Regions from separate parts of the Sphingobium aquiterrae genome, predicted to be linked through region 3. Evidence: predicted binding sites of a transcription regulator. Region 3 holds the regulator's gene; each other region holds the start of a gene.
The links. Region 3 encodes LexA, which represses DNA repair genes until DNA is damaged. Its sites were predicted from a motif close to GTTCCNCNCTTGTTCT; they were not measured.
Positions count from the first base shown of each region.

Region 1: a site for LexA is predicted at 3,165-3,180, ahead of WFP78_RS15685 (ATP-dependent helicase). Genes of this name have one in related genera too.
Region 2: a site for LexA is predicted at 3,583-3,598, ahead of WFP78_RS03760 (S24 family peptidase). Genes of this name have one in related genera too.
Region 4: a site for LexA is predicted at 4,486-4,501, ahead of WFP78_RS20940 (LexA family protein). Genes of this name have one in related genera too.

Region 1 covers NZ_JBANFL010000014.1:89,823-97,225, forward strand. The annotation lists gene WFP78_RS15675 (L,D-transpeptidase family protein) at 1-281, opposite strand, end outside; gene WFP78_RS15680 (SpoIIAA family protein) at 471-857, opposite strand; gene WFP78_RS15685 (ATP-dependent helicase) at 871-3,159, opposite strand; gene WFP78_RS15690 (GFA family protein) at 3,281-3,673, shown strand; gene WFP78_RS15695 (Fe-S oxidoreductase) at 3,826-4,221, shown strand; gene WFP78_RS15700 (Rrf2 family transcriptional regulator) at 4,178-4,660, opposite strand; gene WFP78_RS15705 (globin domain-containing protein) at 4,770-5,216, shown strand; gene rsmD (16S rRNA (guanine(966)-N(2))-methyltransferase RsmD) at 5,304-5,843, opposite strand; gene WFP78_RS23455 (pseudouridine synthase) at 5,840-7,195, opposite strand.
Region 2 covers NZ_JBANFL010000002.1:306,126-313,528, reverse strand. The annotation lists gene WFP78_RS03785 (beta-ketoacyl-ACP synthase III) at 1-113, opposite strand, end outside; gene plsX (phosphate acyltransferase PlsX) at 110-1,174, opposite strand; gene rpmF (50S ribosomal protein L32) at 1,207-1,386, opposite strand; gene WFP78_RS03770 (MAPEG family protein) at 1,629-2,060, shown strand; gene WFP78_RS03765 (MBL fold metallo-hydrolase) at 2,069-2,758, opposite strand; gene WFP78_RS03760 (S24 family peptidase) at 2,820-3,518, opposite strand; gene WFP78_RS03755 (hypothetical protein) at 3,774-4,421, opposite strand; gene WFP78_RS03750 (glycoside hydrolase family protein) at 4,418-4,957, opposite strand; gene WFP78_RS03745 (hypothetical protein) at 5,015-5,764, opposite strand; gene WFP78_RS03740 (hypothetical protein) at 5,761-6,117, opposite strand; gene WFP78_RS03735 (glycoside hydrolase family 5 protein) at 6,117-7,403, opposite strand, start outside.
Region 3 covers NZ_JBANFL010000005.1:133,664-141,066, forward strand. The annotation lists gene trpD (anthranilate phosphoribosyltransferase) at 1-884, shown strand, start outside; gene trpC (indole-3-glycerol phosphate synthase TrpC) at 881-1,672, shown strand; gene moaC (cyclic pyranopterin monophosphate synthase MoaC) at 1,669-2,142, shown strand; gene WFP78_RS07135 (molybdopterin molybdotransferase MoeA) at 2,162-3,346, shown strand; gene WFP78_RS07140 (hypothetical protein) at 3,404-3,562, opposite strand; gene lexA (transcriptional repressor LexA) at 3,716-4,390, shown strand; gene WFP78_RS07150 (ComEC/Rec2 family competence protein) at 4,714-6,963, opposite strand; gene gltX (glutamate--tRNA ligase) at 7,014-7,403, shown strand, end outside.
Region 4 covers NZ_JBANFL010000027.1:10,074-17,476, forward strand. The annotation lists gene WFP78_RS20910 (DUF3768 domain-containing protein) at 100-486, shown strand; gene WFP78_RS20915 (hypothetical protein) at 614-871, shown strand; gene WFP78_RS20920 (Fic/DOC family protein) at 874-2,163, shown strand; gene WFP78_RS20925 (hypothetical protein) at 2,249-2,434, shown strand; gene WFP78_RS20930 (hypothetical protein) at 2,431-2,643, opposite strand; gene WFP78_RS20935 (Y-family DNA polymerase) at 2,753-4,063, opposite strand; gene WFP78_RS20940 (LexA family protein) at 4,021-4,452, opposite strand; gene WFP78_RS20945 (GNAT family N-acetyltransferase) at 4,613-5,077, opposite strand; gene WFP78_RS20950 (hypothetical protein) at 5,128-5,316, opposite strand; gene WFP78_RS20955 (recombinase family protein) at 5,313-5,903, opposite strand; gene WFP78_RS20960 (replication initiator protein A) at 6,203-7,063, shown strand.

The DNA.
Region 1 (7,403 bases), on a different contig from region 3:
ACCAGCGGGCCGGCCGGCACGCCCTTGTCGTCCCACAGCCAGTCGCCATGGCGGAACGGGCCGGTGATGGTCAGCACCCGCTTGATGACCAGGGGATTGTCCTGCCGGGCGGCGACGGCGGTCGGCGCGGGGGCCGCGGCTTTGGCGAGCGTCGCCGCCTTGGCGTGCTTTGCCACGGCTGCCGTCCGCGGCGCGCCGGGCACGTCGGAAGGCGCCCGTGCGGCAAGCCCTGTCGCTATGCCAGCGACCGCCACCAGCACCAATCCACCTGTCAGTTTCATTGTCGCCGTTCCTGATTCCCGCAGTGCCTGTTCACCGCATCCTCCCTGCCAAAAAGCCGGGAAAACAGCCAGATGCCTATTTTCGCTGTGCCGCTGCGGGACGATAGGGGGTGCGCGGGTTAACGACGGAGGAAGTCTCTATCGGCCCCCTGTAGGCCCCAGTTCAAGGCCCCAGTTCAAGGCCCATGTTCAGGCATGCGCGATGTCGGTCCGGCGCAGGGCCCAGTCGCGCGCATGGCCCTCTTCGGCGCGGGTGAACACCTCATAGGCAATGCCGGGCAGCAGCTTGCTCTCGATCTTCGCCGCCGTGCGTATCCAGCTTTCATCCGCGATCAGGGCAACCCGGTCCAGCGCCTTCATGATGCGGAACAGGGCGGGCAGATGCTTCAATTCCTCCAGGAACAGCGACAGATGGAGGTCTGGCGCGCCGCGCACATCGGCGATCATGTCCAGCCGGTCCGTGCCCTCCAGCACCGCAACGACATCAGCGATGACGCGCGGGATATCCTCGCGGGCAAGGGCACCGTCGACGATGATCTCGACGGCATTGGGGGTGAGCGGGCGGGTGGTGATCATGGGACCTCTCCCTTCATCCCGGCGACACGAAACTGTCCATCACGCGCTTGCGCCCGGCGGTTTCGAAGTCGATTTCCAGCTTGTTGCCCTCGATCTCGGCAATCGCGCCATAGCCGAATTTCTGGTGGAAGACGCGCATGCCGATGGACAGGTCGCTGCGCCCCTTGTTGCCCAGGCTGACGGCGGATTGCCGCGCCTCGACAATGCGGGTGGGTTCGCGGACGAACTGGCCGGATGTCTGCGCGCGCTGCCAGCCCGGACCGCGCCCGGTGCCGCGCCCGACATCGGCGAAGGGATCGGCGCGTTCCGACCAGTTGGCGCGCCAGAGCGAGGCGCCGCCGGCCATGCTCGATTGCGTTTCCACATGGGCGGGGGGCAGTTCGCCCACGAAGCGGCTGGGGATGGAGCTGGTCCACTGGCCGTAGATGCGGCGATTGGCGGCATGCAGGATGATGCAGCGCCGCCGCGCGCGGGTGATGGCGACATAGGCAAGCCGCCGTTCCTCCTCCAGCGCGGACAGGCCGCCTTCGTCCAGCGCGCGTTGCGAGGGGAAGATGCCTTCTTCCCAGCCGGCCAGGAACACGGTGTCGAATTCCAGCCCCTTGGCAGCGTGGATGGTCATGATCGTGACCTTGCGCTCGTCCCGCTGCGCCTCATTGTCCATGACGAGGGAGACATGCTCCAGGAAGGCGCCCAGCGTCTCATATTCCTCCATGGCGCGGACGAGTTCGTTGAGGTTTTCAAGGCGCCCCGTCGCTTCCGTGGAGCGTTCGGCCTGCAGCGCGGCGGTATAGCCGCTTTCGTCCAGGATCTGCCGGGCGAGTTCCGCATGGGGCAGGTCCTTCGCGCGGTCGCGCCAGCGGGCAAGGTCGGCGACGAAATTGCCCAGCGCCCGGCGGGCCTGCGGGGTCAGCTCGTCGCTGTCGAGGATGCGCGCGGCGGCCAGCGTGAGCGGCGTGCCCTCGGCACGGGCGAGGCGATGGATCTTCTCCACCGCCTTGTCGCCAAGGCCGCGCTTGGGCACGTTGACGATCCGTTCGAAGGCAAGGTCGTCGGCGGGCTGGTTGACGAGGCGCAGATAGGCGAGCGCATCCCGGATTTCCGCCCGCTCGTAGAAGCGGAAGCCGCCGACGATGCGATAGGGCATGCCGATGGCGATGAAGCGGTCTTCGAACTCGCGGGTCTGGTGCTGCGCCCGCACGAGGATGGCGACATCGTCCAGGCTGCCGCCGCGATGCTGGATCGTCTCGATCTCGTCGCCGACGCGGCGGGCCTCCTCCGGCCCGTCCCACACGCCCAGCACCTGAACCTTTTCGCCCTCGCTCTCCTGCGTCCACAGCGTCTTGCCCAGCCGCCCGCCATTTTCGGCGATCACGCCGGAGGCCGCGGCCAGGATATGCGGGGTGGAGCGGTAATTCTGTTCCAGCCGCACGATCTTCGCGCCGGGGAAATCCTTTTCGAAGCGCAGGATATTGGCGACTTCCGCCCCGCGCCATGAGTAGATCGACTGGTCGTCATCCCCAACGCAGCAGATATTCCTGTGGCTTTGCGCGAGCAGGCGCAGCCAGAGATACTGGCTGGAATTGGTGTCCTGATATTCGTCCACCATCACATATTTGAAGCGCTGCTGGTAATGCGCCAAGACTTCGCGGTCCTTGCGCAGCAGGGTCAGCACATGCAGCAGCAGGTCGCCGAAATCGCAGGCGTTGAGCGCCAGCAGCCGCGCCTGATAGGCGGCGTAAAGCTGTTTGCCCTTGCCATTGGCATAATGCTCGCTCTCGCCGGCATCGACATCCTCGGGGTTCATGCCCCGGTTCTTCCAGCGGTCGATCAGGCCGCCCAGTTGGCGCGCGGGCCAGCGCTTCTCGTCGATCCCCTCGGCTTGGATCAGCTGCTTCATCACGCGCAGCTGGTCGTCGGTGTCGAGGATGGTGAAATTGCTCTGCAGGCCGATCAGCTCGGCATGGCGGCGCAGCATCTTCGCGCCGATCGCGTGGAAGGTGCCCAGCCACGGCATGCCCTCCACCGCCGGGCCGATCATCCGGCCGACCCGCTCCTTCATCTCGCGTGCGGCCTTGTTGGTGAAGGTGACGCACAGGATTTCCGACGGCCAGGCCCGGCGGGTCGCCACCAGATGGGCAAGGCGGGCGGTGAGCGCCGCCGTCTTGCCCGTGCCGGCGCCGGCCAGCACCAGCAGCGGCCCCTCGGTGGTGAGCACCGCCTCGCGCTGCGGGCTGTTCAGCCCCTGCAGATAGGGCGGATCATCGGGCGAGGGCGCGGGCAGGGGGACGGAAGCTGACATGATGTTGAACAATTAGGGAACGCTGGCCTCCGGGGCAAGGGCGATGCTGTGGGGCGATGGTGTCTGCCCGGCAATTGCTGTAATGAGAACAAAAGGCGAATCGATCATGGGAGGATATGACATGCCGTCTGGAGGATGCCATTGCGGCGCCATCCGCTACACTGTGGAGGGCGAAGCCGAGCACAGCGCGCTGTGCCATTGCAGCGACTGCCGCAAGAGCGCGGGCGCGCCGATGGTCGGCTGGGCGCTGTTTCCCGCGGACAAGGTGCGCATCACGGGCGATCCGGTGCGCTATCGCTCGTCCGAACATGCGACCCGCTCATTCTGCGGCACATGCGGCACGGGGCTGTTCTACACCAGCGATGCGATCTTCCAGGGGAAGATCGACATCCAGACGGCGACGCTGGACGATCCCGATGCCTATCCGCCCACCGCATGCATCCAGGTGGCGGAAGCGGCGCACTGGATGGAAAAGCTCCCCGCCTTGCCCAGGTTCGCGCGTTTTCCGGGATAGTTCCGGCCGGGATGATGCTGGTGGGCGCCGATCGGTTGGCGTCAGCGGAGGCACGCCCGGTCGCGGGCGGAACGGCGGCGGCGGAACGCAGGGCTGTGCCGCCACGTTGGCGCGGTTCCATCAGGGGGTGACAAGATAAGGAGTAGAACCTGATGAAAGCCGCAATTCTCTCTGGCATCGCGATTCTGGCATGGCCCGCAATCGCCTTTGCCCAGACGGACCCGCAGACGGCCACGCCCAACGACATGAGCGCGCAACAAATGCCCCAGTCGGGCCAGTTGCCGCCGCCTCCGCCGCCGCCCGCCGACCCCAATGCCGGTGTGCCCGAGGGGCAGGTGCCGCCGGCGCCCGCTATGGTTCCCGCCGATCCCAATGCGCCGAAAAGCCCGGCTGCGCCGGTCGGCAGCGCGGCCAATCCCGTCATGGTCGGCGGCAACGCCACGCCGCCGCCCGAAGCCAGGGCCGACTATCCCCTGTGCAGCAGGACGGTGCAGGACAGTTGCATCAACCCAGGTGAAGCAAAGGGGAAGATGCGCCGCAAGCGCTGACCTCTGCGGGCACGGGGCGGGGCATGGCGGCGATCAGGGCCGCCAGCCCCGCCTTGTCCCGCACGGCATCGGCCAGGCTGTGTTCGTCCAGCACGGCCATGAATGCCGCCATCGCCTTGCTGAAAATGCCCGACAGGCCACAGGCGCTCCGGATGGCGCAGACCGCGCAATCGGCGGGCCGCATATCCGGCTCGGTCGTGCGCACGACAGTGCCGAGCATGATCTCTTCCGCCGGTCTGGCAAGGGCGAAGCCGCCGCCGCGCCCGCGCTGCGTCGCCAGGAATCCGTCCCTCGCGAGTTGGTTGACGACCTTCATCAGGTGATTGCGCGACAGGTCGTGACCGGCGGCCACATCCGCGATCGTGGCGCGCCCGTCCGGGCTGGCCGCGAGGTGGATCAACAGGCGCAGAGCATAATCGGTGTGAAGGGTCAGCCGCATCGCCCGATCCTAGCCTGCCGGACCTTCAACATCAAAACATATATTACAATTGCATCTTTCTGATGGCGCATATAGATGTATTTCATATGCACATTAAAAGGAGCCAAGCATGACCGCGAATCTGAGCCCTGAAACCATCGCCATCGTCAAATCCACCGGCCCGGCCCTGCAAAAGCATGGCGTGGAGATCACCACGCGCATGTATGCCCGGCTGTTCGAGGATGCGCAGGTCAAGGCTCTGTTCGATCAGGCCGCGCAGGAAAGTGGAGAACAGCCCCGCCGCTTGGCCGCCGCGATCCTTGGCTATGCGCAGAATATCGATCGGCTGCAGGCGCTGGACGGCGCGGTCGCCCGCATGGTCGCGCGCCATGTCGAGACCGGGGTGCGGGCGGAGCATTATCCCAAGGTGGGCGAAGCGCTGCTGCCCGCCATCCGCGATGTGCTGGGCGAAGAGGTCGCGACCGACGCCGTGCTGGCGGCCTGGGGAGAGGCCTATTGGTTCCTCGCCAACCTGCTGATCGGCAAGGAAGCCGAAGCCTATGCCGTGGCGGCCTAGCGTGATTTCGAGCCAGATGGCCTCATCTGGCGACTCGGAAATCACGGAAAAAGCTCCAATCCGCTGCCTGGCTTCAGGCGGCGGCCATCACTCCGCGCGCAGGATGTGCAGGCGGGCCTTGCCGATGTCGCGGACGGTATCGGCGACAAAGCCCTTCACCGCCACATCCTCGCCCCGGCCGGTTTCGATGCTGACCCAGGTGGCGGGCCCGGTCCAGCCGAGGCGCGCCAGCTTGTCGAGCGCGACCGAGCCGGCGCCCGTCGCATAGGGCGGGTCCATCAGGATCAGGTCGAGCGGCGCGGGGGCCGTGCCGAGCGACAATACCGAGCTTTGGCGGACATCGGGGCGCGCAAGGCCCAGTTTCGCGGCGTTGGCGCGCAGCGTGTCGGCCGCCGCCTTGTCCTGCTCCACGAAGATGCAGCTTGCCGCGCCGCGCGACAGGGCTTCAAAGCCCAGCGCGCCCGATCCGGCGAACAGGTCGGCGATGGCGAGCCCTTCGAAGCTCCCCAGCCGACTGGTCAGCATGGAGAACAATGCCTCGCGCACGCGATCTGCCGTGGGGCGCGTGCTGTCCCCCTTTGGCGAGGCGATGGTGCGCCCGCGCCATTGGCCTGAAATGATCCTCATGACGCGTCGCGATCTCCGTCATATTTCCCTTTTTTCAAGGTGTTGCGGAAGACGGTCAGGTCATGCTCGCGCACCTCGAACACCGCGCCCACCGGCAGGTCGTCCAGCGCGAAGGGGCCGTAGCTGGTGCGGATCAGGCGGTTCACCTTCAGCCCCAGATGTTCCAGCACGCGGCGCACTTCGCGGTTCTTGCCTTCGGTCAGCGACATTTCGATCCACTGGTTGCGGCCCGTGCGGCGCTCCAGATTGGCGTGGATGCGGCCATAGCGCACCCCTTCGATCTCCACGCCCATGACCAGTTCCTCCAGCTGCGCCTGGCTCACCTCGCCAAAGGCGCGGGCGCGGTAGCTGCGCGTCACGCCGGTCGCGGGCAGTTCCAGCTGGCGCTTGAGTTCGCCGTCGGTGGTCAGCAGCAGCAGCCCCTCGGTCGACATGTCCAGCCGGCCGACGGGCATCACCCGGGGCAGGTCGGCGGGCAGGCGGTCGTAGATGGTCGGGCGGCCCTGCGGATCGCGCTCGGTGGTGAGATAGCCGACCGGTTTGTGGAACAGGAACAGGCGGGCGGGCGCCGGGGCGGCGACGGCGATGCTATCCACGGTCACGCCATGGAGCGAGGGGAGCAGGGTGGCCGGCGTCGTGAGAATGTCACCGTTCAGCGCGACACGGCCTTCGGTGATCATCCGTTCGACTTCGCGGCGCGACGCGATGCCGGCGCGGGCGAGCAGCTTGGCGATGCGCTGCGGTTCCTTGCCTTCGGCCGCGGCGGCATGGGCCGGATGCGGATTGATATTCGCTGCAGGCCCCTTGCCGCGCGGCGCCTTGGGCGGAAAGCGGCGGGATGCTTTTGCCAAAGCGCCGGTGTCGGTCGAGAGGCGCCGGGCTGCATCGTCCCGCGCTTTGGTCGTGCGGAGGGGGCGTGCGGCGCGCGGGGCGGTGTCATCCCCTGCGCTGGCGTTGCGGGCGGGGCGCTGGGGGAAATCGTCCCGCTCGCCGTCCCTGCGCGGCGCGCGTCGGGTTGTATCGTCCCTTGTCCCGGTCTTGCGCGCGGGGCGCGGGGGTGCGTCGTTCCTTGCGCCGGTCGTGCGTGCAGGGCGCGGGGCGGTGTCATCCCTTGCGCTGGCGTTGCGGGCGGGGCGTTGGGGGAAATCGTCCCGTTCGCCGTCCCTGCGCGGGGCGCGCCGGGTTGCGTCGTCCCTCGTCCCGGTCTTGCGCGCGGGGCGCGGGGGGGCATCGTTCCTTGCGCCGGCCTTGGGCGCGGGGCGTGGTCCCGCCTTTGCGCCAGCGGCCGCCTTGGGCCGTTCGGCGCGCGGCTGGGCGGGATCGGCGGGCTTGCCCTGAATCTTGTCGATCATCTTGTCCAGCATCTTGCCCCTGGCGGGCCCGGACGCGCCGCGTCCGCCCCCGGCCCGTGGGTCGGGCCGGCCTGATTGCGGTCGTCGGTTGTTTTTCTTGGGCGGTTGCAGAAACAGCTTCCTTTCATCGGCGTGGCGAACGTGCGATTTATGGCACGGAGCAACCCCGTTTGTGGCATAATTCAGGGCAATTGGTCGCGGGCGGGCG
Region 2 (7,403 bases), on a different contig from region 3:
CGCTCCACGATCCATTCGTCGCTGGTGTCGACCCGCTCCGCCAGTTCGGCATTGGAAACGGCGCGCACAGGCAGGGCGGAGCCCGTGCCGAGCAGAACGGAACGACGAATCATTTTACAGGCTGCTCCGCGCTGATGGATCGCGCGGGCTTTGCCAACGCAGGGATATTGGCCATGTCGGCGGCGATCCGCCGGGTGATGTCTTCTTCCAGCAGCCGGGCGGCGACATGCACGGCATTGGCCACGCCCTTCGCATTGGCGCTGCCATGGCTTTTCACCACCACGCCGTTGAGGCCCAGGAAGACCGCGCCATTATGGTTGTTGGGATCGAGGTGGTGCTTCAGCAGGAACATCGCAGGCTTCGAGATGAGGAAGCCGATCTTCGAGCGGATCGAGCTGGTGAAGGCGTTGCGCAGCAGGTCGGTGACGAACCGCGCGGTGCCCTCCGCCGTCTTCAGCGCGATATTGCCGGCAAAGCCCTCCGTCACGACGACGTCGGCTTCGCCCGTGTTGATCTTGTCGCCTTCGGTGAAGCCGTCGAACTGCATCGGCAGTTCCGGCGCGGCACGCAGGATGGCGGCGGCGTCACGAATCTCGTCCGTGCCCTTCATCTCTTCGGTGCCGATGTTGAGCAGGCGGACGCGCGGCCGCTCAAGGTCCAGCGCGATGCGGGCATAGGCCGCGCCCATCACGGCGAACTGGACGAGATTACGCGAATCGCACTCAGTATTGGCGCCCAGGTCCAGCATGACGACATCATTGTCGCCCAGCGTCGGCAGCAGCGCGGCAAGCGCGGGGCGCTCGATGCCAGGCATGGTGCGCAGGGCGAGTTTCGCCATCGCCATCAGCGCGCCGGTATTGCCGGCGGACACGGCAGCGCCAGCCTCCCCGGCCTTCACCGCCTGGATGGCGCGGCTCATGGAGCTGGTCTTCTTGCGGATGGCGACGCTGGGCTTATCGGTCGCGGCGACGACCTCGTCCGTATGCACGACGTGCGAAGCCGCACGCAGATTGGGGTGGTTGTCCAGCGCAGCATTGATCTGCGCCGAATCGCCGAACAGCGTGAAGCGCAGCCCTTCATGCCGCCGACGTGCCAAGGCAACGCCAGCCAGCATGACACGCACGCCTTCATCGCCGCCCATCGCGTCGATTGCGATCCGCGGCTCCCTGCTCACCTGACCCCCCTCTCGGAGACGATTAGACGTGCTCAGGCCCCGACGGCAACGATCTCGCGGCCATTATAATGGCCGCAGGAGGGGCACAGATTGTGCGGACGCTTCAGTTCACCGCAGTTCGAGCATTCCTGGAATGCCTCGACCTTCAGCGAATCATGCGCGCGGCGCATGCCACGCTTGGACGGGGATGTTTTCCTCTTTGGGACAGCCATGTCGGCACCTGTTTCCGTATTGCAAAAATGTCAGAACGACAGGCCGAAACGCCAAAGGAGATGACGGCCAAAGGGCCGCAAATCCGTGCGGCCGGACAATCGCGAAGCCAAGCGCCTATAGCGTTTTTTGATTGAGGTGCAAGCTATTCCTTGCCGCCCGTGCCGGCCAGCGCCATTGTCGATACGCCATATTGCCGAAGCGCCATGCCGCCCGCGGACATGGACGGGGAGAGACATATATCATGCTGCTGCCGATCACACTGACTTTCGCTGCCGCCGCCGCGCTGTTCAACATCTGGCTTGGTATGCGGGTAAGCCGCCTGCGCATGCAGGAAAAGGTGCTGCACGGCGACGGCGGCAGCGCGCCGCTGATGCGGCGGATGCGGGCGCAGGCGAACTTCATCGAATATACGCCCTTCGTCCTCATCCTGTGCGGGCTCGTCGAAATGGCGCTGGGCAGCCAGGACTGGCTGTGGGGCATCGCGCTCGTCTACATCCTGGCGCGCGTGGCGCACGCCTTCGGCATGGACGCGGCCAAGCCCCATTGGGCGCGGGCGGGCGGCATCATGGTGACGATGCTGGTCATGCTCGCGCTGGCGATCGCCGCGCTCTATGCCAGCTACAGCGGCACCCGCGCCATCCCCGCTCCGCCTTCGCTGGCGGCGCGGGCCTGACGCCTTCCTTATCCGGCGGCACCCAGCGCGCGGTCCGACACGAAGGGGTTGGAGCGCCGCTCATGCGCGAAATTGCTCATCGGGCCGTGGCCGGGGACAAAGGCCGTCTCGCCCCCCAGCGGCCAGAGCTTGCCGGTGATCGCGTCGATCAGATCCTGGTGATTGCCGAGCGGGAAGTCGGTGCGGCCAATGGAGCCCTGGAACAGCACGTCGCCCACGATCGCGAGTTTCGAGGGCGCATGGTGGAAGACGACATGGCCGGGCGTGTGGCCGGGGCAATGGATGACGTCCAGCGTCAGATTGCCCACCGTCACGCTATCGCCATCGTGCAGCCAGCGATCAGGCTCGAAGGGCTTGCCGGTGATGCCATATTTGCGGCCGTCATCCTCCAGCCGCGCAATCCAGAAGCGGTCGGCTTCATGCGGCCCCTCGATCGGCACGCCCAGTTCCTTCGCCAGCGTGCCCGCTTCCCCGCAATGGTCGATATGGCCATGGGTGACGAGGATCTTCTCGATCTCCACGCCATGCTGGGCCGCCGCCGCCTTCAGCCGGGGCAGGTCGCCGCCCGGATCGACAAAGGCGCCCTTCCCCGTTTGCGTACACCAGAACAGGGTGCAGTTCTGCTGGAGCGGGGTGACGGGGATCAGCGTGGCGCGCAGCGGCGGCACGGGAGCATCGGGAGCGGCGGAATCGGTCATGCCCCGGATGTGGCGAAGCACAGGGCTGCACGCAAGCCCCGCACGCGGTTCCGCACGGGCTTCAGCGCAGGCGCCGCCCGGTCCAGATCACCCGGCCGAGCAGGACGATCTGCGCGGGGTCGACATCCGTCCAGCTTTGGAAATGCGGATTGTCGCTGAGGATGGAGAGCAATCCCTGCCCCGGCCCCGGCGCGATTCGCTTCACCATCAGCACATCCTGGAAACGCAGCACATAAATGCCGGCGCGCAGGCGGGAGGCGGCGTCGGCGCTGTCCACCATGATCTCGTCGCCGTCGCACAGCGTAGGGGCCATCGATTCGCCGTCGACGCGGATGATCGACAGCGATTCGCGGCGCACGCCCATGGCGCGCAGCCATGCCTCGTCAAAGCCCACCAGCCCCGTCACCTGCTCGCGATCGTCCAGCGAACCCGCGCCTGCCGATGCGCCCAGATCCATGCGCGGGATGGTGACGACCGCCGGCTGGCCGCGACCCCTGTTCTCGCCTTTGTTCTGGCCCTGCCCCGACGGCGTGGAAGCCCCTTTCCCCGGCGCGCCGAGCAGCACTTCGTCCACGCCGAAATAGACGGCCAGCGTGCGACGGTCCGCCTCGTCGAGCTTGCGGGGGGTGCCGCGCTTGATGAACTGCTGGATATAGGCCGGGTTGCGCCCGAGCAGCCGGGACAGGGCGCCATAATGGTCGCCGCGCGCCGCGATCAGCGCCGCCAGCGTCTCCCGCACCGAAAGATCGCCTTCCTTCATATTCTTCTCTGTAGCGTAGGAATTTTCCTAGACAAGTAGGAAAATTCTTATCACCCCTCTCCTTGGAACAAATAGCGAACAAAAAGTCGTTCGCTGCAGCTTCACTGGAAGGAGAACGGCATCCATGCACCTGCTTCGGACAATCGAGTGTAGCGCGAAAAAAATTAGCGAAAATAAATGCGCGAAAATAAATAGGCCGAAAGAGTGTAGCGCGCCCAAAAGTCGCGACATTAAGTACGCGACATTAAGTAGCCTTCAAGGCGTCTGAAGCGGCCCTTCACTGGCCCCGTTCACGTCCACTCCCGCCACCCCGTTCCATGCCCTGATGAGCTGCTCCAGCCTCACCGTGTTGGCGATACAGAGGCGGGCGTCGGCTGCTGAAATGATGGCTGCTTCACCGGGTCGCAAAGCCCCTTCGGGCATGTCGGAAATGATGGGCAGTTGCGCTGCTGCGCGACCACTGCCGGCGCCACCTCCACCCGCCTGTCTGATGCTGTCGTGCAGGCGGCGATCGACAGCATCAAGGGCAACAGCAAGATCATCCTGATAGTCACTTTTCACCTCCTCGATGCGCGCGGCAGTTTCCCGCGTCACGCGCTCATTGTTCAGTTGATCGGCGCGCGCGGCGGCGACGCGGGCGGCGCGGACAAGTCCCACAAACTTGCGCATCTCCTCCCGCTGAGACCGGAAGTCCGAGCGCCATTGAAGGGCAAGGACGTGCTCCCGATCCGCGCGATCGGTGGCCCGCCCGATCTGCCGGTGCTGGACAAACGCCACCATCAGCAGAACGATGGCCAGCGCCTGCCAGGGGTATCGCCGGATCAGGTCCAGGACATTGCCGACCAGGTCGCCGACGAGGCCAAGCACAAACTCCAGCATGAGCCCGAACGGGGGCAGGCTCACTTGACCAGCCCCCGGAGGCACACCGTCATCTCATAGGTGCGGCGGTCGATCAGGCCCTGGATCGGCTGCTTGTTCACGTTGATGAAGCCCGAGGTGACAACCTCTGTGCCGTCCTTGCGGAGCACCACGAAATAGGGGCCGATGGCAAGGCAGCCGCCGAGCAGGTCGCCGGCCCTGAACCGCGTGCTGGCCGTCGACCCGCTGAACTTGGGCGCGCCGATATTATAGGTCATGCTCCCGGCCGCGCGCAGCACCTGCGGATGCTGGCGCAGGCCGGGAGCGATCAGCAAAACATCTTCAACATGAGAAAGAGCCTGACGCTCAAGGCGCTCCTGACATTCGGCATCACTGTAGAATTTGCCGACCACCACATTCTGCGTATCGCCCATGCAGGCAGTCGGAATTTTGGCGATGTCGAGATAGCCGACGTTTCGCTTGCCTTCCCACCGGGTCAGGTCGCCCAGCAGCGCACCTGTCGCCGCAATCCCCATGATGCCCGCCAGTGCGGTGCCCGCCTTGATCTTGCTGCTTGCCATGGGTGACGGCGTGGCATGGCGATGGCGACATGCGCACCGTCCACCCGCGCACCCCCATCATACCCATTGGAGGATCGAGCCCGCCCAGCGCGTCTGCGCCGGGTCTTGCCGTTCATACGCCTGGAAGCGGGCGAAGAGACCATAGTGGATCGCCTCGTTCTGGCCGATCGTCAAGTCTGCGTCTTCCACGACGAGGACGGGCTTGCGCAGACCGCGATCCATCTTGATCGCCCATAGTCTTTGCAGTTCGGCATCGGAGAGATCGACAAAGCTCCAGTCGAACTGCGCCTTCGTCACACCCTCGCCAATGCCGAAACCGCCGCCGATCAGGTCTTGCCGGGCGCTCGTATCGATCGGTGTCCGTCCCCCGCCGAATTCGCGATACTTCTCGAAGGCAAGGCCCACCACCACGATGCCGGCGTAAAGCGCCTCGGCGTCGGATTGGGTCGTCGTGATGCGGAAATAGCGCGAAGCGACAGGCACGGGCAGGCGCACAAATGCGTGGTGGCGCGGCCCGATGCTGTCAGCGGCGCGCAGGCTGCCGGCATGGCGTTCGACCAGCCCTTCGCCGGGCGCAGTAGCGGTGCTGATGCTCCAGTGCGCCGCAGCGGTCGCATTGGTGAAGCCGAGAAAGATGCTGTCGACCAGCTGTTCTTGGCCAAGATCGATATCGATCGAGGCAACGCCAACGGCCGGCGCCAGCCACGCCTCGTTCGGGTCAGGTGTCAGCAGGTTGGCGCCGCCGGTGCCAGGGGCGGCCGGCGCTACTGCATGGGCCAGCGGATTGACGATCAGGACGCCGCTCATGCCAGCACCCTGAGAACGGTCAGGGTAGTACGGTCGACGTCGGAAGCCTCCTCGGCTCCAATAACAAAAAACACCTGTCCGGCAGCATAGCCAGCAGCTGAACCGACGACCGGCCGCCCGACCAGATCGACGCGCAGGCCGTCGACCGAGACCTTCTCCACGGGCAGCGGATGCCCGAGAAAACTGATCTGCCTGTCTGCCTCGCTGGCCGCATCGGCCTCCAGCGCCAGCGGGGAAATGATCTCGCTGGTAACGGCAAGATCGCCCCATGCGTCGACGATTGCGGCGGCCGTGGCTGCCTTGACCAGGCCGGCAGAGCGCAGCCAATCCACCGTGATCGCGTCGACCGCCATCACTCGGCGATCCCATGGCGCGCCATCAGGAACCGCTTGATCTCCTGGATATCATCGTCCGACAGGTCGCCATGGCCGGCGATACGGCCTCCGAACCCCCCGACGAACGGATGGGGATATGCACCATCGCCCGAGAAGCCAGTTGTGCTGGTCAGTCCGCTGCCGAAGGACACATTCTCCGGGAACAATGCCGCGCTGGCCTGCATGTTGAGGTGATAGACATGGTAGACGCCGAACGTCTGCTCCACGCCGGCATGATACTGCACGCCCAGCAGCACGGGCCGACCGGCCGGTATGGGCATCGTCACATTGGGTCCGCTGACGTAACCGCTGTTCTGCTGCAGCGTGAAGACCTCGCGGGTGCCTGCGGACGAGAGGACGAGCAGCCGCCCGCCGTCACCGCTGGCGCCGACGACGGTGCGCAAATCCTCCGCCCCGAACTGCTCGACATAGATCACCTGGAACAGCCACTGCGTCTGGTCGGAGGCGCTCAGGCTGCTGGCCATCCATTGCTGGTCCCGCTGGATCAGATATCCATTGTCGAAGGTCATCTGCAGGTCGGGGTCCGCCTGCATCTCGTGGCGCGCGTTGCCGCTCTTATCGGCAAGCTGTGCGACCTTCCGGCCGGTCGAATAGGTCACAGTCGATGCGTCCAGCGGGTCCAGATACTGGTCCAGGCGCGCGCCCAGCACCGACGGCGTCCAGTTGCTCCGCAGCCCCACTGCTACGGCGATCTGCGGCTGTATCTGGCCCGAATAGTCCGGCTCTGCGCCGGGCGCCGCGATGTTCTCGTTGACCGAGAAGTGCTTGGTCTCGTCCGCCCAGAGCACGAGCCCGTTCATGCGCCGCGCCTCGGCATATTTGCGGACCAGAGACCCATGGCGGGCTGCGGAGTCCGTGTCTGCGCCGATGTTGTCGCCTATGTCATCATAGTCCCGGTGCCAGCCGATCTCGGTGCAGTGCATGTCCTCGCCGGACACGCCCTCCATGTACATCCACAGGTGGATGTGCTCGCCATAGTTGCGGTACGCCGGCACATAGGCGGCATTCGGGTCCGGGTTGCCCCAGACATAGTTCATGGTCGACGTCGTCGTGAACGGCTTGGTGCCATCATATCCGGAGCTGGCATTGTTCTGCGTGAAATACAGGTTGAGGTCGTTCGTCACCTGGGCGATCTTGCCGCTGCTCACCCCCGCCGCCGCCGCATCCGCCTGATAGGCTGCGATCGTCGCATCCTTGACGGCCGGGTCGGCCGGGAACGCCATGCGGTGGATGAACTGATAGTC
Region 3 (7,403 bases):
TGATCGCCATGAGCGAGCGTGGGGAGACCGCGACGGAGATCGCCGCCGCCGCGCGGGCCATGCGCGCGCGGATGATCGCCATTGCCGCCCCGCCCGGCGCCATCGACGTTTGCGGCACCGGCGGCGACGGGCACCATACGCTGAACGTGTCCACCGCCGTCAGCCTGGTGGTTGCCGCCTGCGACGTGCCGGTCGCCAAGCATGGCAACCGCGCGGCATCGTCCAGGGCGGGCGCGGCCGATACGCTGGAGGCGCTGGGCCTCGACCTCACAAAGGCGGCGGCGCGCGCCGAGCGCAGCCTTGCCGATATCGGCATCTGCTTCCTCTTCGCGCAGGATCACCATCCGGCGCTGAAACGGCTCGGCCCCATCCGCAGGGCGATCGGCCGTCGCACCATCTTCAACCTGATGGGGCCGCTCGCCAATCCCGCCGGGGTCCGCCGGCAACTGATCGGCATCGCCCGCCCGGCCTATGTGCCCATTTACGCGGAGGCATTGTGCGAACTGGGCGTCGACCGGGCGATGGTCGTTTCGGGGGACGAGGGGCTGGACGAACTGTCGCTCGCGGGCGGCAATGACATTGCGGACGTGACCGCCGACGGCATCGTGGCGATGCGTCGCTGGTCCGCCGTCGATGCGGGCCTGCCGACCCACCCGCTGGACGCCATTCGCGGCGGCGACCCCGCGCATAATGCCGCGGCTCTGCGCGCGCTGCTGCTCGGCGAACCGGGCGCCTATCGGGATGCGGTGATTTTCAATGCCGCCGCCGCCCTTGTCGTCGCCGGGGCCGCGCACGATCTGCGTGAAGGCGCGGAGGATGCCGCCGAAGCCATCGACAAGGGCCTTGCCAACGCGCTGCTCAATTGCTGGATTGCCTATCAATGACCAACAAGCTGACCGAAATCTGTGCCTTCAAGCGCGAGGACGTGGTGCGCCGCAAGGCCGCGACCACCGTCGCGTCCCTCCATGCCCGCGCATCCGAACAGAGCATGCCCCGCGGCTTCCGCATGGCGCTGGATGCGGCCGCGCGCTCGGGCTACGGCCTGATCGCGGAGATCAAGAAGGCAAGCCCTTCCAAAGGATTGATCCGCCCGGACTTCGATCCGCCGGCCCATGCCGTTGCCTATCAGGCGGCGGGCGCGGCCTGCCTATCGGTGCTGACCGACATGCCCTATTTCCAGGGGCATGACGATTATCTGATGGCGGCGCGTTCCGCCTGCGCCCTGCCGGTACTGCGCAAGGATTTCATGGTCGATCCCTGGCAGGTGCTGGAATCGCGGGCCATCGGCGCCGACGCCATCCTCATCATCGTCGCCGCGCTGGACGACGGGCAGATGGCCGAAATCGAGGATGCCGCGCTCGGCCTCGGCATGGATGTCCTGGTCGAGGTGCATGATGCGCAGGAACTGGAACGCGCGCTCAAGCTGCGCTCGCGCCTGATCGGCGTCAACAACCGCGACCTGCGCGACTTCACGGTCGATTTCGCCCGCACCTACGAACTGGTCGGCCATGCGCCGCAGGGCTGCACCTTCGTCGCCGAAAGCGGCCTTGGCTCCCATGCCGATCTGGATGCGATGGCCCGGCATGGCGTGCGCTGCTTCCTGGTGGGCGAGGCGCTGATGCGGCAACCCGATGTGGAGGCCGCGACCCGACTGTTGCTGACCGGCGCATGAGTAAACTCACCCATCTCGACGCGGACGGGGCGGCCCGCATGGTCGATGTGTCGGCCAAGGCGACCACGGTGCGGGAAGCGACCGCCACCGGCCGCATCGAGATGAGCGCCGAGGCCACCAGCGCCATCGCCCAGGGACTTGTGCAGAAAGGCGATGTGCTGGCCGTCGCGCGAGTGGCCGGTATCATGGCGGCCAAGCAGACCGCGACCCTGATCCCGCTGTGCCATCCCCTGCCGCTGAGCGGCGTCACCGTGGACTTCACGCTGGACGGCACGGGCGTCGCTGTTTGCGCGACTGCCCGCACGGCCGCGCAGACCGGCGTGGAGATGGAGGCGATGACGGCCGTGTCCGTCGCGCTGCTCACCATTTACGACATGGCCAAGGCATTGGACAAGGCCATGGTGATCGGCGGCGTGCGCCTGATCGCGAAGTCGGGCGGAAAATCCGGCGACTGGCGCGCGCCGGCATGATGGACGGGACGGCCATGCCATGGGCCTGATGCCGGTCGCGCAGGCGCAGGCCCGCCTCCTTTCGCTGGCCGCGCCGCTGCCCGCCGAAGAGATGCCGCTCGGCGACTGCATCGGCCGCTGGCTGTCGCAGGATGTCCTTGCCCGCCGGGACCAGCCCTGGGCCGATCTTTCGGCGATGGACGGCTATGCGGTGCGCGCGGCCGACTTGCCGGGGCCATGGCGCATGATCGGCCAGAGCGCCGCGGGCGGCGCCCTGCCTCCCCCCATCGGTGCTGGCGAAGCGGTGCGCATCTTCACCGGCGCGCCGCTGCCGCCGGGTGGCGATTGCATCGTCGTGCAGGAAGATGTCGCCCGCGCCGGCGATGTCGTGACACTGACCGGCGAAGGACCGGCGACGGCCGGCAAGCATGTCCGCCCCAAAGGGTCCGATTTTCGCGAAGGGCAGCCCCTGCTCGCCGCCGGCGATGCGCTCACCCCCGCCACGCTCTCGCTGGCCGTGCTGGCGGGCCATGGCACATTGCCCGTGCGGCGGCGGCCCCGTGTCGCGCTGATATCCACAGGCGACGAGCTGGTGCCACCCGGCGCGCCCGTGCCGGCGGGCAAGCTGCCCTCTTCCAATGCCGTGATGCTGCGCGCCATGCTCGCCGCGCTCCCGTGCGATGTCGAGGATCTGGGCATCGTGCGCGACGATCTGCCGGCGCTGACCGCCGCCTTTGCCGCCGCAAGCCGCGCCGATGTCGTCGTGACCACGGGCGGCGCGTCGGTTGGCGATCACGACCTTGTTCGCCCCGCCTTCGAAGCGGCCGGCGGCACGCTGGATTTCTGGCGGATCGCGATGCGGCCGGGCAAGCCGCTGATCGCCGGCACAAATGGTCCCTGCATCTTCCTGGGCCTGCCGGGCAATCCGGTTTCCGCCTTCGTCACGGGCACCTTGTTCCTGATGCCGCTGCTCCGCCATCTGTCGGGCTGCGCGCAGCCGCTGCCCTTGTCGCGCACGGCTCGATTGGGCGAAGACATGCCGCCGGTGACGGTGCGCGACGATTATGTGCGCGGCCGCAGCGACGGCGACCGGGTATGGCCGCTGCCGGTGCAGGACAGCGCGGCGACGCGGATGCTGGCGATGGCCGATTGCCTGATCCTGCGCCCGGCCAACGGGTGGCCGGCCCCCGCCGGAGAGCCGGTGACGATCATCCCCATCCGCTGATGCGACCACAAGAAAAGGGGCCGCGAAGGCGACCCCTTTCCCTTGTGCGAAGGCGCTTCAATGCTGCTGGCCGCGGCCGGGCGCCTTGTCCTGCCGACGCTCGTCGCCCATCTGGCCCTGCTTGCCTTCCTGTTCCTGCTGGCGATTGCGATCGGCGCTGCCCTGCTGGCCCCGGCGCTGCTCCTTGCCCGGATTCTGTTTCTGCTGGTTCGCCATGTCACTCTCCTCATCTGTCCTCTCTTGCGGGGACGGTGGAAAAACCGGAAGCGGGTCGCTTCGTTCCCCCAAAAGCGACGAACCGCTGAACGCTTGACTTGCCCCCTTGTGTTTCCTAAGTGTTCCCCATCCGTTCCAATGATGGTGATAAACATGCTCACGGCCAAGCAACAGGAACTGCTCAGTTTCATCCACCGCCGGCTGGAGGAAGACGGCGTGTCGCCTTCGTTCGAAGAGATGAAGGAGGCGCTCGATCTTCGCTCCAAATCGGGCATTCATCGCCTGATCAGCGCGCTGGAGGAACGCGGCTTCATCCGGCGCCTGCCCAACCGCGCGCGCGCGCTGGAGGTGGTCAAGCTTCCGGACGCGCTGGATCGCGCGCACAAGGCGCCTGCCATTCCGTCCATCGCGCCTGCCGCGCCGCGCATTCCGATGGCCGCCAACGATGTGGTCGAAATCCCCCTGCATGGCCGGATCGCCGCGGGCATGCCGATCGAGGCGATGGAGGGGCAGAACATGCTCTCCGTCCCCGCCGCGCTGCTGGGCGCGGGCGACCATTATGCGCTGGAAGTCTCCGGCGATTCCATGATGGAGGCCGGCATCCTGGACGGCGACTTCGCGCTGATCCAGCGGACGGATGTGGCGCGCGACGGGCAGATCGTCGTCGCACTGATCGACGACAGCGAAGCGACGCTCAAATATTTCCGCCGCCAGGGGCAGCAGGTCCGGCTCGATCCGGCCAATGGCGCTTATGAGCCGCAGATTTACGACGCCCGTCAGGTCCGCATCCAGGGCAAGCTAGCGGGATTGCTGCGCCGCTATAACTAGGGGATCATGGGCAAAAGTGGGAACCGGTTTTGCGCAAAAGGCGATGCGACAACAAGACTGAGCGCACGCGCCCTGCGTCAGATGTAACGCAGCGCGGCTCTGGAACCGATATCGACATTGCCCCAGTGCGGGCCTGCAAAGCGTTGAAACGAGGCATGGGCCTCGTTTCAAGCTCTGTGCGCCGGTGCTCGAAAATCACCCTTTTGCCCTGCGGTCGTCTGCGACGACGGCTCCATCCGAGTTGAAGGGCGGTTGTTCCTGAGCGGATATGGGCCGCTCACCGGTGCCCGGTGCCGGCGAGGGTTCGCCTTTCCTGAACCGTTTCAATGCCCGGGCGCGACAGTTGTGGAGACGGGCCCCGAAGACGGGATGTTCCCGGGCGATCTGGCGCGCTTACGATAGAAAGGCCGCGCGATCCATGGGTGCGCGTCGCCCTGCTGCCTGACGGTGCTCACCCTGCCCTGACGCAGGAACAGCGCCACGCCGCCGCTGCGTGACAGCGCCCAGCGGTCCAGCTTCAGCCAGCCGGGGCGGCAGGCGCGCGGAAGCCCGCGATCGCTGACGACGATGTCCGCCATGGCACAGGCGCGGATCAGCGCGCCGGCATCGACATGGGTCGCGCTGCGCGTGGCGAGCAGGCGCCAGCCCCGCCCCGCGCCGTCCTTCACCGTCACGGCGCACAGGTCCGGGTTGCAACGCGCCCGGTCGAGCGTGGCGAGCGCCTGCATTTCCCCTTCCTCCCCCGCCGCTTCGCTCAGCGTATCGCGGACATAGTCGCCCGCCCGGTCGCGCAGCGTCGCCATGCCGCCCGGCGTGCGGATCGCAAGATGGCGGCCGTCGCCTGTCACCAGGATATCGGGCGCCGGGGCGAATGCCATCAGCAGCGCGCCCATCAAGGCCGGCGCCAACCCAAGCCATCGCAGCCGGCCGCGCCAGAGCAGGCACCAGAGCAGCCCCGCCATCGTCACGGCGAAAACCCAGCCGGGAAAAGGCGCCGCCAGCGCGACCGCCCCCGGCAAGGCGGCGACCATATGGGCGATGGCCAGCAACAGCGACAACGCCTTGCCCACGATCCACCATGCCGGCGCGCCCAGCCCCGCCACATCCAGCAGCAGGGCTATCGCCTCGAACGGCATGACGACGAAGGTGGTGAGCGGAATGGCGACAAGATTGGCCAGCGACCCCAGCATGCCCGCCCTGTGAAAATGGAACAGCGCGATCGGCGCCAGCACCAGTTCCACGGCCGCGCCCGTCAGCAGCAGGCCAAGGATATTCCGCCCGAACTTGCGTATCCAGCCTTCGTCACGCGCCATCGTCAGCGCGCGGAACCAGCGCATTTCGGACAAGGCAATGATGGCGGTCACGGCCGCAAAGCTCATCTGGAAGCTGGGGCCGACAAGCGCATCGGGCCAGAAGATCAGGACGAATATGGCACCCGCCGCGACAAGCCGCAGCGTGATCGCCTCCCGCCCCAATGCCAGCGCCCCGAGCACCAGCAGCGCGGCCACGCATGATCGCACCGTGGGCACCTCCGCGCCCGTCAACAGCGTATAGCCGATGCCCGCCAGCGCGCCCGCCCCCGCCGAGATCAGCATCAGCGGCGCATGCAACGCCAGTCGCGGCGGCAGCGCCAGCAGCCGGAAGACGATGAAGATCGCCGCGCCGACCAGCGCCGTCACATGCAGGCCGCTGATCGACAGCAGATGCGCCAGGCCGCTGCGCCGCATGGCATCGGCATCCGCCTCGCTGATCGCGCCCTGATCGCCCGTGGCCAGCGCAGTGGCGATGCCCCCCTCGCCACCCGACAGCCGGGTGCGGATATGCTCGGACAGGCGCTGCCTGACCGGCGCGACGGTGGAGGCCGCCGGGCGCTCCACCAGCACCGGCGGCACCGCCCGCCCCGTCGCCCCGATCCCCATGAAATAGGCGCGCGCCGCAAAATCATAGGCGCCCGGCACCGCCGGAGGCGCAGGCGGCATCAGCCGCGCCCGCACCCGTATCACCGCCCCCGCGCCAATATCGGCCGGCGCATCGTTGTCCATCAGGTTCAGCCGGATGCGCCGCGGCAGATCGGGACGATCGCGCGGGGCCAGGATCAGGCGCGCCATGCCCTGTGCCGGCACCGGCGCGACGCCGATCACCTCCCCGCGCACCTCGGTGAACATCGCGCGCGCAAGGGGCGGCTCGCCCACCCATATCGCCTTGCCCCAGACCAGCAGGCAGCCAAGGCCGGCGAGCAATCCGGCACGCACGCAGATATGCCGCAACCGACCGCCCTGCGGCAGCAACAGGCCCAGCGCGGCAACCATTGCGCACACCATGATCCAGCCCGCCCAGCCCCAGCGATCCGGCAGGACAAACCAGGCGGCGATGCCCATGCCCATCGTCACCGGCACCCAGAGCGCGACCTGCTCCCGCTCCCCTTCCAGCCATCCCTCGATCGCATCGGCAATGCGCCGCGCAAGGGCGCGCCATCGCCCGATATCCGCGGCCACGCCCCCGCTCCCGAAGGGGCGCGTTACGACCTTCGTCGCGGCAATATCAGCAGAGGTTTGTCGTGGCCGAAAAGCCATGCTAGGGGGGCGACCGTTTTACAGGAGCGAGCAAGACTCGCACCGCAGGAATGTCAAGGAATCCGATTGTGAGCGCAACCGCAGACAACAGCCCCGTTGTAACGCGCTTCGCCCCTTCTCCAACCGGATTCCTGCATATCGGCGGCGCCCGCACCGCGCTGTTCAACTGGCTGTTCGCGCGCCACCATGGCGGCAAGTTCCTGCTGCGCATCGAAGACACCGATCGCGCCCGCTCGACCGAAGAAGCGATCGCCGCCATTTTCGACGGCCTGAACTGGCTGGGCCTGTCGGGAGACGAGGAACCCGTGTTCCAGTTCGCCCGCGCCGCGCGCCATGCCGAGGTCGCGCACCAGATGCTGGCGCAGGGCGACGCCTATCGCTGCTACGCCACGCCGGAGGAACTCGCCGAATTGCGCGAGCAGCAGCGCGCGGCCAGGCAG
Region 4 (7,403 bases), on a different contig from region 3:
GGTAGATTCTCGCTCCCCCTCCCCATCCCGTTCCTCGCCGGAACGGCAGGGCCGTGAGGCCGAGCGGCCTTGCGGCCCATGCCAGAAGGAGGATCAGTCATGCAGACCCCCGAACAACTCGACACCATTCGCCGACTGAACGACGCGGCGCGGAGCAGCCCCGGCGTCGCGTCGATCGCCAATGTCACCATGGGCTTTCACGCCCTCCCCGATGCCGACCGCTTCGCAGCACTGGCAGCAATTGCAGGCTTCTCGCGTTTCGACGGCGACAATGACCCCTATGGTGAACACGACTTCGGGGCGGTCTACCGGCTCGCGAGCGGTGTTTGGACGCAAGACCGGCCCAGCGACGACAAGGCCATTGCCGAGACGGTTTTCTGGAAGGTGGATTATTACGACACCAGCTTGACCTATGGCAGCGAGGCACCTTGGGACGAGCAGCAGACCAAGCGCGTGCTGACGATCATGTTAGCAAGTGAATACTGATACTTGTTCGCAATAAGCCGCGCCCGAACGGGCGCGGCACATGACGAAATGAGTGCCGATGAAGACGAGTGATTTGTTGAGAAATCGCGTTGGAAGGGTTAATGTCCCAGGTGGAAAGGATGACGCGATGGCACAGATCGATCTTGAAACGCTACGTGGGCGCATCCGCCAGATGGAATTTGAGCGCGGCTCTGCAGAGCAGGTCGCATTGTGGCGCGAGGATGTCGCCGAAGCGCGGGCCAATCTCGCGATCGAGGATATGACGCCGACCGCCGACGAGGATGCGATGTTCGCGATGATGCTCGACGAAGGCGTGCCGCCCGACTTGATGTCGTCGATCATTCTCGACCTCTACAAGCCCGGAACGCGCCAGATCGCAGCCTAACCTTGGCGGGCGATCCTTACACTTACCCGGGAACCGAGACGCTTCGGAACAAGCTGGGGATCACCGACGATAAGACGCTTACCGAGGCGGAGCGTCGACTAACGCAGGCGCGCGGCGCACAGGCCGCGCGCCTTTCTTTTCCGGCCACGGCCGAGGGCTATCGTGCCCTTCACAACCACCTGTTCCAAGACCTCTACGATTGGGCGGGCCAGGACCGCACCGTGAATATCGCCAAGGGCGGATCGAGCTTCGCGGCTGTCCCCTATCTCGCGCGCGAACTCGACAAGCTGTTCGCGGATATGGGCGCGAAGAATGGCTTTCGCGGCGTTCCTCGAGACGAGTTTTTCGATCGCCTTGGCAACCACATCAACGAGATCAACGCCATTCACCCCTTCCGCGAAGGCAATGGCCGCGCCATGCGGCATCACGCGGCGCAGATCGCGCGCGAGGCGGGCTTTCCGATCCGCATCGCCGCGATCGATAAGGATAAGTGGATGGAGGCATCCCGTCACGGATTCCTGACGGGAGACCATCGCGGCATGGCGGCGGTGCTGGCCGCCGCAGCGGTCCGGCGCGACCTTGCGCCCGAGGCGCGTATCGGCCCCGCCGGGATCGCGATGCTCCCCAAGCGCGCGCCGCCCGAAGGGCAGCGCTACCGGGTTACGCTCGCCAAGGCGCGCGAAGAGCTGGAGCGCTATCTGCCCGCTGCCCGCCAGCAGGCGACCGAACGCCTGCGCGGGTTGATAAAGCAAGGTGCGCCGTCCGCGACGATCGCGAACGCCCGCACCGAGCTGGCCTATGTCCGCCACCCCAAAGGACCGATCTACCAAGCGCATCTTCTCACCTATCTTGGCATCCGACAGGTCGATGCCGTGGTCAGTCGTGAGCAGACCCCGTTGGAGCGCGTGCGTGAGATCGGGGCCGCGCTTGGCGTGCAGATCAACGGCCAGCAGACGGCGCAGCTTCAGCGCGCGGTCCGCGCGCTGGAGCGACCGATCCTGCCCCCCGGCGCCGCACCCGGGCAAGAGCGCCTTGCCGAGCTGTTCCTGAAGAACAGCGCGGAAAAGAATAACGCGGACCCTCGCCTTGCGCCCGCCCAGGCCATCGTCGATGCCGCCATGCAGACGGCTCGCGAACGGGGTGACAGCGCGCGCATGGTTGGCACGATCGGGGAGTCGACGCGGCAGCTTGTCGCCGATCGGATCAAGTCGGGTGGCACGCTGGACGCTGAAATCGGTCGCGCAGGGCCTGCGCCAGCGCCGGCCCCGCGCGACAAAGATCGAGGTCGCTGACAGGCCACGTCGATGCGTTGCCGATCTATCTCAACCATTTGACGCGGATATGGTATAGATCAACGACCAACCACGAGGACCGACTTTGGCGGAAGACGACGACGAAACTTATTATGCCCGCAGGGCGCAGCAGGAACTTGACTTGGCCGCCGCCGCAACCGACCCGGCGATTAAGGCGATCCATCTGGACCTTGCTGGCCGCTACGCTGCGCACCGCGAACAGGCGGCGCGTGGCGAACCGACGCCGCCGAGACCCGCTGACGGCGACTAGCGAGGGCGTTTCCCTCCGCGCCCAATGCGGGCATCAAACGCCGCCAACAGCTCAGGATCGATCTCGTCGCCGGGTTTGAGGGGTTTCGCCCCGGTCGCCGCGTCGATCGCGGCTTGAAGATGACAGGCGGCGATTGTCGCCCCCTCGTCATTTCGATCATAGATCGCCAATGCCGTTTGCATCAGCGACAGAGCTGATACGTTTTCCACGCCGAACCTCCATCGTAGTTCTACGTAGTGACGTCGCTCAGTGAACGGCAACCGGTTTAAAAGAAGTCAGATCGGATCGATTCACTACTCACCGCGCGCGATTGCGACATTAGCGCGCAATCGGAATGTCTCCGATCCGCGTCGTCCATGCCGGACTCTTCTGTGATCGCTTGGTGTCGAACGACCGCGCACCACACCCTTGCGCGGCCAGCACGATAGTGTTTCGACCAAAGCGGGTGTTAAGGCTATCCATTGCGGCGAGCAGCGCGGGTGCCTTGGGATCAGCGGCAGCGAACAGGTCCGCTTGCCCTTCCCCTTCCGGCGCTAGATCCTCCAGCAGCACGCCGCACTTGGTATAGACGCCCCCCGGCTGAAACATCGCCTCCATCATCCTTCCCGCGATCCCGACGATGACGCGAGGGTCGTTGGTCGGAGGAGAGAGCCGCGCCGATCGCGATGCCGAAGGCGGATTCGGCCGATAGCGCGAACCATGTGCGAAGGCGATCAGCCGGCTTGCGGCGAGCCCTTGCGCTCGTATCTTATCGGTCGCGCGCGCCGCGCGCCGCGCCATGGCCTCGCGCAGCTCGGCAAGATCGGTGACGGGCTCGCCGAACTGGCGCGTCACCGCGGTCGCCTTGAGCGGTTCGGGCGCCACCTTGAAGTCGGCGCACTCGACGCCGCCCAGCTCGCGCACAAGCCGTTCCAGCACCACCGTTCCCACGTCGCGCGCCACCGCAGGCGGCAGCGCAGCCAGGTCCGCCGTTGTCCTTACGCCGAGGGGCCGAAGGCGCGCTTCCAGCGCGCCCCCGATGCCCCATACTTCCCCGACCGGCCAATGGTCGAACAGACGCCGGCGTAGCTCGACGTCGTGAAGGTCGACCACCCCTCCCCACACCTTCTCCGTCGCCTTTGCCAAAGCATTCGCAACTTTCGACAGTGTGCGGGTCGGACCCAGGCCGATCCGGGTCGGGAGGCCGACCGATCGGGCTATATCCTCGCGGACCGCGTGCGCGGCCGCGACGTTGCCGAGGCCACTCGGCAGCACCGGCAAGCGGAAGAAACTTTCGTCGATCGAGTAGACTTCCACCATGTCGGAATGATCGGCGATGACGGCATTGAAGCGGCGGTTGAGATCCGCATACAGCTCATAATTGCTCGATCGGAGCTGGATGCCGTGGCGCTTGATCCGGTCCCGAATCTTGAAAACCGGCTCGCCCATACGGACGTGGAGTGCCTTCGCTTCCTCGCTCCTCGCAACCGCACACCCGTCGTTGTTCGACAGGACGATGACCGGCACGCCCCGCAGACTCGGATCGAACAGACGCTCCGCGCTGACATAGAAGTTGGCAACGTCGACGATCGCCCAGGACATGCCGCCTACCGCCGGTAGTCGCGAACGCCGGTCCGCACGACGCCCCATATTTCCACGCCTTCGGCCGAGGTCGGCTCATAGCATTGCTGACTGTTGCGCGCCTCGAGGAACGGAGCGCCCCGGCGCTGGACGAGCTGGCGGCAGACGAAGCCGCCATCGACGATCGCGATCACGATATGCCCTTCTGCAGGGCGCGTGTCGCGATCGACTACTACGACGTCGTTATCGTAGATTCCGGCCTCGATCATGCTGCTACCGCTGATCCGGAACACGAAGCTCGCCGCTCGATCGAGACGCAGCAGCTCGATCAGGCTTATCGCATCGTCCTGCCAATCTTGGGCGGGGCTTGGAAAGCCGGCGCCCGCAGCGCCGACGATGCGTAGAAGAATCCCCTTCGGCACCTCGGCGATCGGCACCGGCTGCATCAGTGGCAGCATGGTGATTCCCTTCGCCCCCTTGTAACGCCCAAAGGAACGGAAAGGGAACACAGCATATCCACCATTCGGCGCATCGATGCGGACCGGAGGCGCGGCCGCGCATTTAGATTCCGCACAGCGAAGCCGGGTGCCCAATCAGGCTACCCAAGCCGAGGGGTTGTTATAGGTGAAGACCTAAGAAGGATGCTCCAGACACCGGATTGAATGAGATCGGCTCGGCCGCGACGAAGCCGATTTTTTCATACAGTTTGCGAGCGGGGACGGACTTTGCCTGCACGTCGAGCCGCATTTCCCGGTAGCCAACGGCACGAGCCTCGGCGATCAGTCGTTCTACTAGCTCGCGACCCAAGTGACTTCCGCGTGCTTGGGGGCGAACATACAATCGCTTCATTTCGCATATTTCGGCAGTAACCTGGCGCATTGCGATGCAGCCCTCGACATCGCCCGCGCGGTCCGCGAGCAACACGCACCCATTGGGCGCTGCATACTTGCCGGGTAGGCTGGCGAACTCAGCATCATTGTTCTGATAGTCGAGATTGACAGGCGAGTTGTCTATAAACTCGCGCCAGATGCTTAGCACCATCGCTATATCATCGGGGAAGATAGCGTGCCGAATGATCGTCATGGCATAATTGTTAGGCAAGGATCATGGCGGGAATGGGATCAGATCGCGGCCTAGTTGAAACAGCAAAATCCATGTTCGCCGATAAGGGCGATAGCCTCTTGTTCGTCGGGGCCATCATTGTGCAATTCGATCGCCCGAACCTTGGTCCACGGCCCCAGCTCGGCGGGGAGGTTTGCCCCCTCCCCGTCGATCGTCAGAGCGGATAACCCGTCTGCGCCGGTGAATAGCCAGACGTTCACGCGCCAGGGCCTTCCCCTTCCGCGCTGATAGCTTCCTGCACCGGCGCCGGGAAATGGCGGTAGAGGGTTGGCACCGAGACGCCGATCGTCGGCGCGATCTCGCGCACCGTCATCCCCGAGGCCAAGAGCTTGCGGGCCGCCTCGAGCCGCTTGGGCGTCATCACCGTCTTTCGGCCGCCTACCCTTCCCTCGCGCCGCGCCACGATCAAGGCGGCCGTCGTGCGCTCGCGGATGAGGTCGCGTTCCATTTCGGCCATTGCGGCCATGATGTGAAAGACGAGCTTGCCGGCAGTGCCGCCAGTGTCGATGCCGTCCGTGAGCGAACGGAAGCCGATGCCGCGATCAGCAAGGTCCGCCGCCAGATCGATCAGCCCCTTCATCGTTCGGCCGAGACGATCGAGCTTCCATACCACCAGCACGTCTCCGGCACGTGCATGCGACAGAGCTTCGGCAAGACCGGCGCGGTCCGCCTTGGCGCCGCTCGCTTTGTCGGTGAAGGTCCGCTCGCACCCCGCTTCGCGCAGCGCGTCGAGCTGGGGCGTCAGATCCTGTTCGGGCGTCGAGACGCGCGCATAGCCGATCAGCATGAATCGTTCTCAAAACTCATCTTCCGCGCCTATCACGACACGGCGCAATCGAGAAAGTGTTTTGATACGCGCTGCGCGGCTGCTACACATTCTCATATGGTGCCGCTTCAAAATCGATCGTTTGCGAGACGAGTTACTGCCGACACTGCCTGTCACCACGTCGGTCCGCGAAAGCACGAAGATTGGCACCGATCGCTGACTCTGCCCTCTGCCTTCCGTGGGGACGACGGTCCGTTTCGTGCTTTCGCGGACCATCCTTCCCCGCCGTTCGTGCTTTCGCGGACCCGGGAAATTGCGGCATGACCGAGCGTGACCTGAGCCAAGGCGACCTGTTCATTCTCGACAGCCCATTGCTGACCGAGGTCCGCGGCGAGCAGTCGTTGATGGCGTATCCGTTTTTCGCTTTGTCCAAGACGGCGTGGAAGCGTTCGCTGATCTACAAGACCGACGCGGTGTCGATCGAGATCGGTCCCGGCCCTCGCGGGGTCGCTACCATCTACGACAAGGAAGTATTGCTCTATATAGCGAGCTTGCTGGTCTCCAAACTTGATGCCGGCGAGGCTGTTGCCCAAGACTTCTATTTTACCGCTCACGATCTTTTCCGCGTGACCGGCGTCAACGGCTCGGCGCGCTCCTACTCGCGACTGTCCGATGCGCTGGAACGACTCCAGGGCACGCAGATCAAGACCAACATCGAAGCGGGTGGCGAGGGCCAAGCTGGCTTCTTCTCTTGGCTGTCGGAAGCGCAGCTCCACTACACCAAGAGCAAAAACGGCGATAAGCGATTGAAGGGCGTCAAGGTTCGCCTGTGCGACTGGCTTTACCGTGCGATCCTGCGCGATCGTCGCGTGCTGGAATATTCGCCCTCCTATTTCCAGCTCGGACCTGTCGAGCGCCGGCTTTATGAGGTCGCGCTTTCGACCTGCAAGGGTGGTGCAGTCCAAGTCGGGCTGGACGATTTGCGGCTTCAACTCGGCTACCAAAATTCCTTGAAGCACTTCCGGCACGTAATGAAGGGCATTACCGACGCAAATGCCATCCCCGACTTTCACATCATCATGGGCGATACTGCATCCAGTGCGACAGTTGCGGGCAAAGGCCGGAATACCACCGCAACGACTGTGACAATTACGCCGAAGCCGGCGTTGATGTCCGCCTAAGCGCGCGCTGCGAATCGATTCTTCATCGCGGCCTTGTTTGGTCCGCGAAAGCACGAGTGCCGGTCCCCGAAAGCACGAAGTCAGGTCCGCGAAAGCACGAACGCGCATGACCCGGGTCCGCGATAGCACGAACTTTTTCCTGCATTAGTCCGCGAAAGCACGAATTGTAGTTGTTTCGCTGGCGCGTCGCTTCCGGCAAAAAATACCGATGTCGTGCGCAACTGGCGGACGACGAATTAGGGAGCGGCCGTGACCACATAAACGAATGCCCGGCACGAGGCCGGGCACCCTGGAATGTGATGAGCGATGCTTGGCGGCATCGATCGGGACATAAGACACC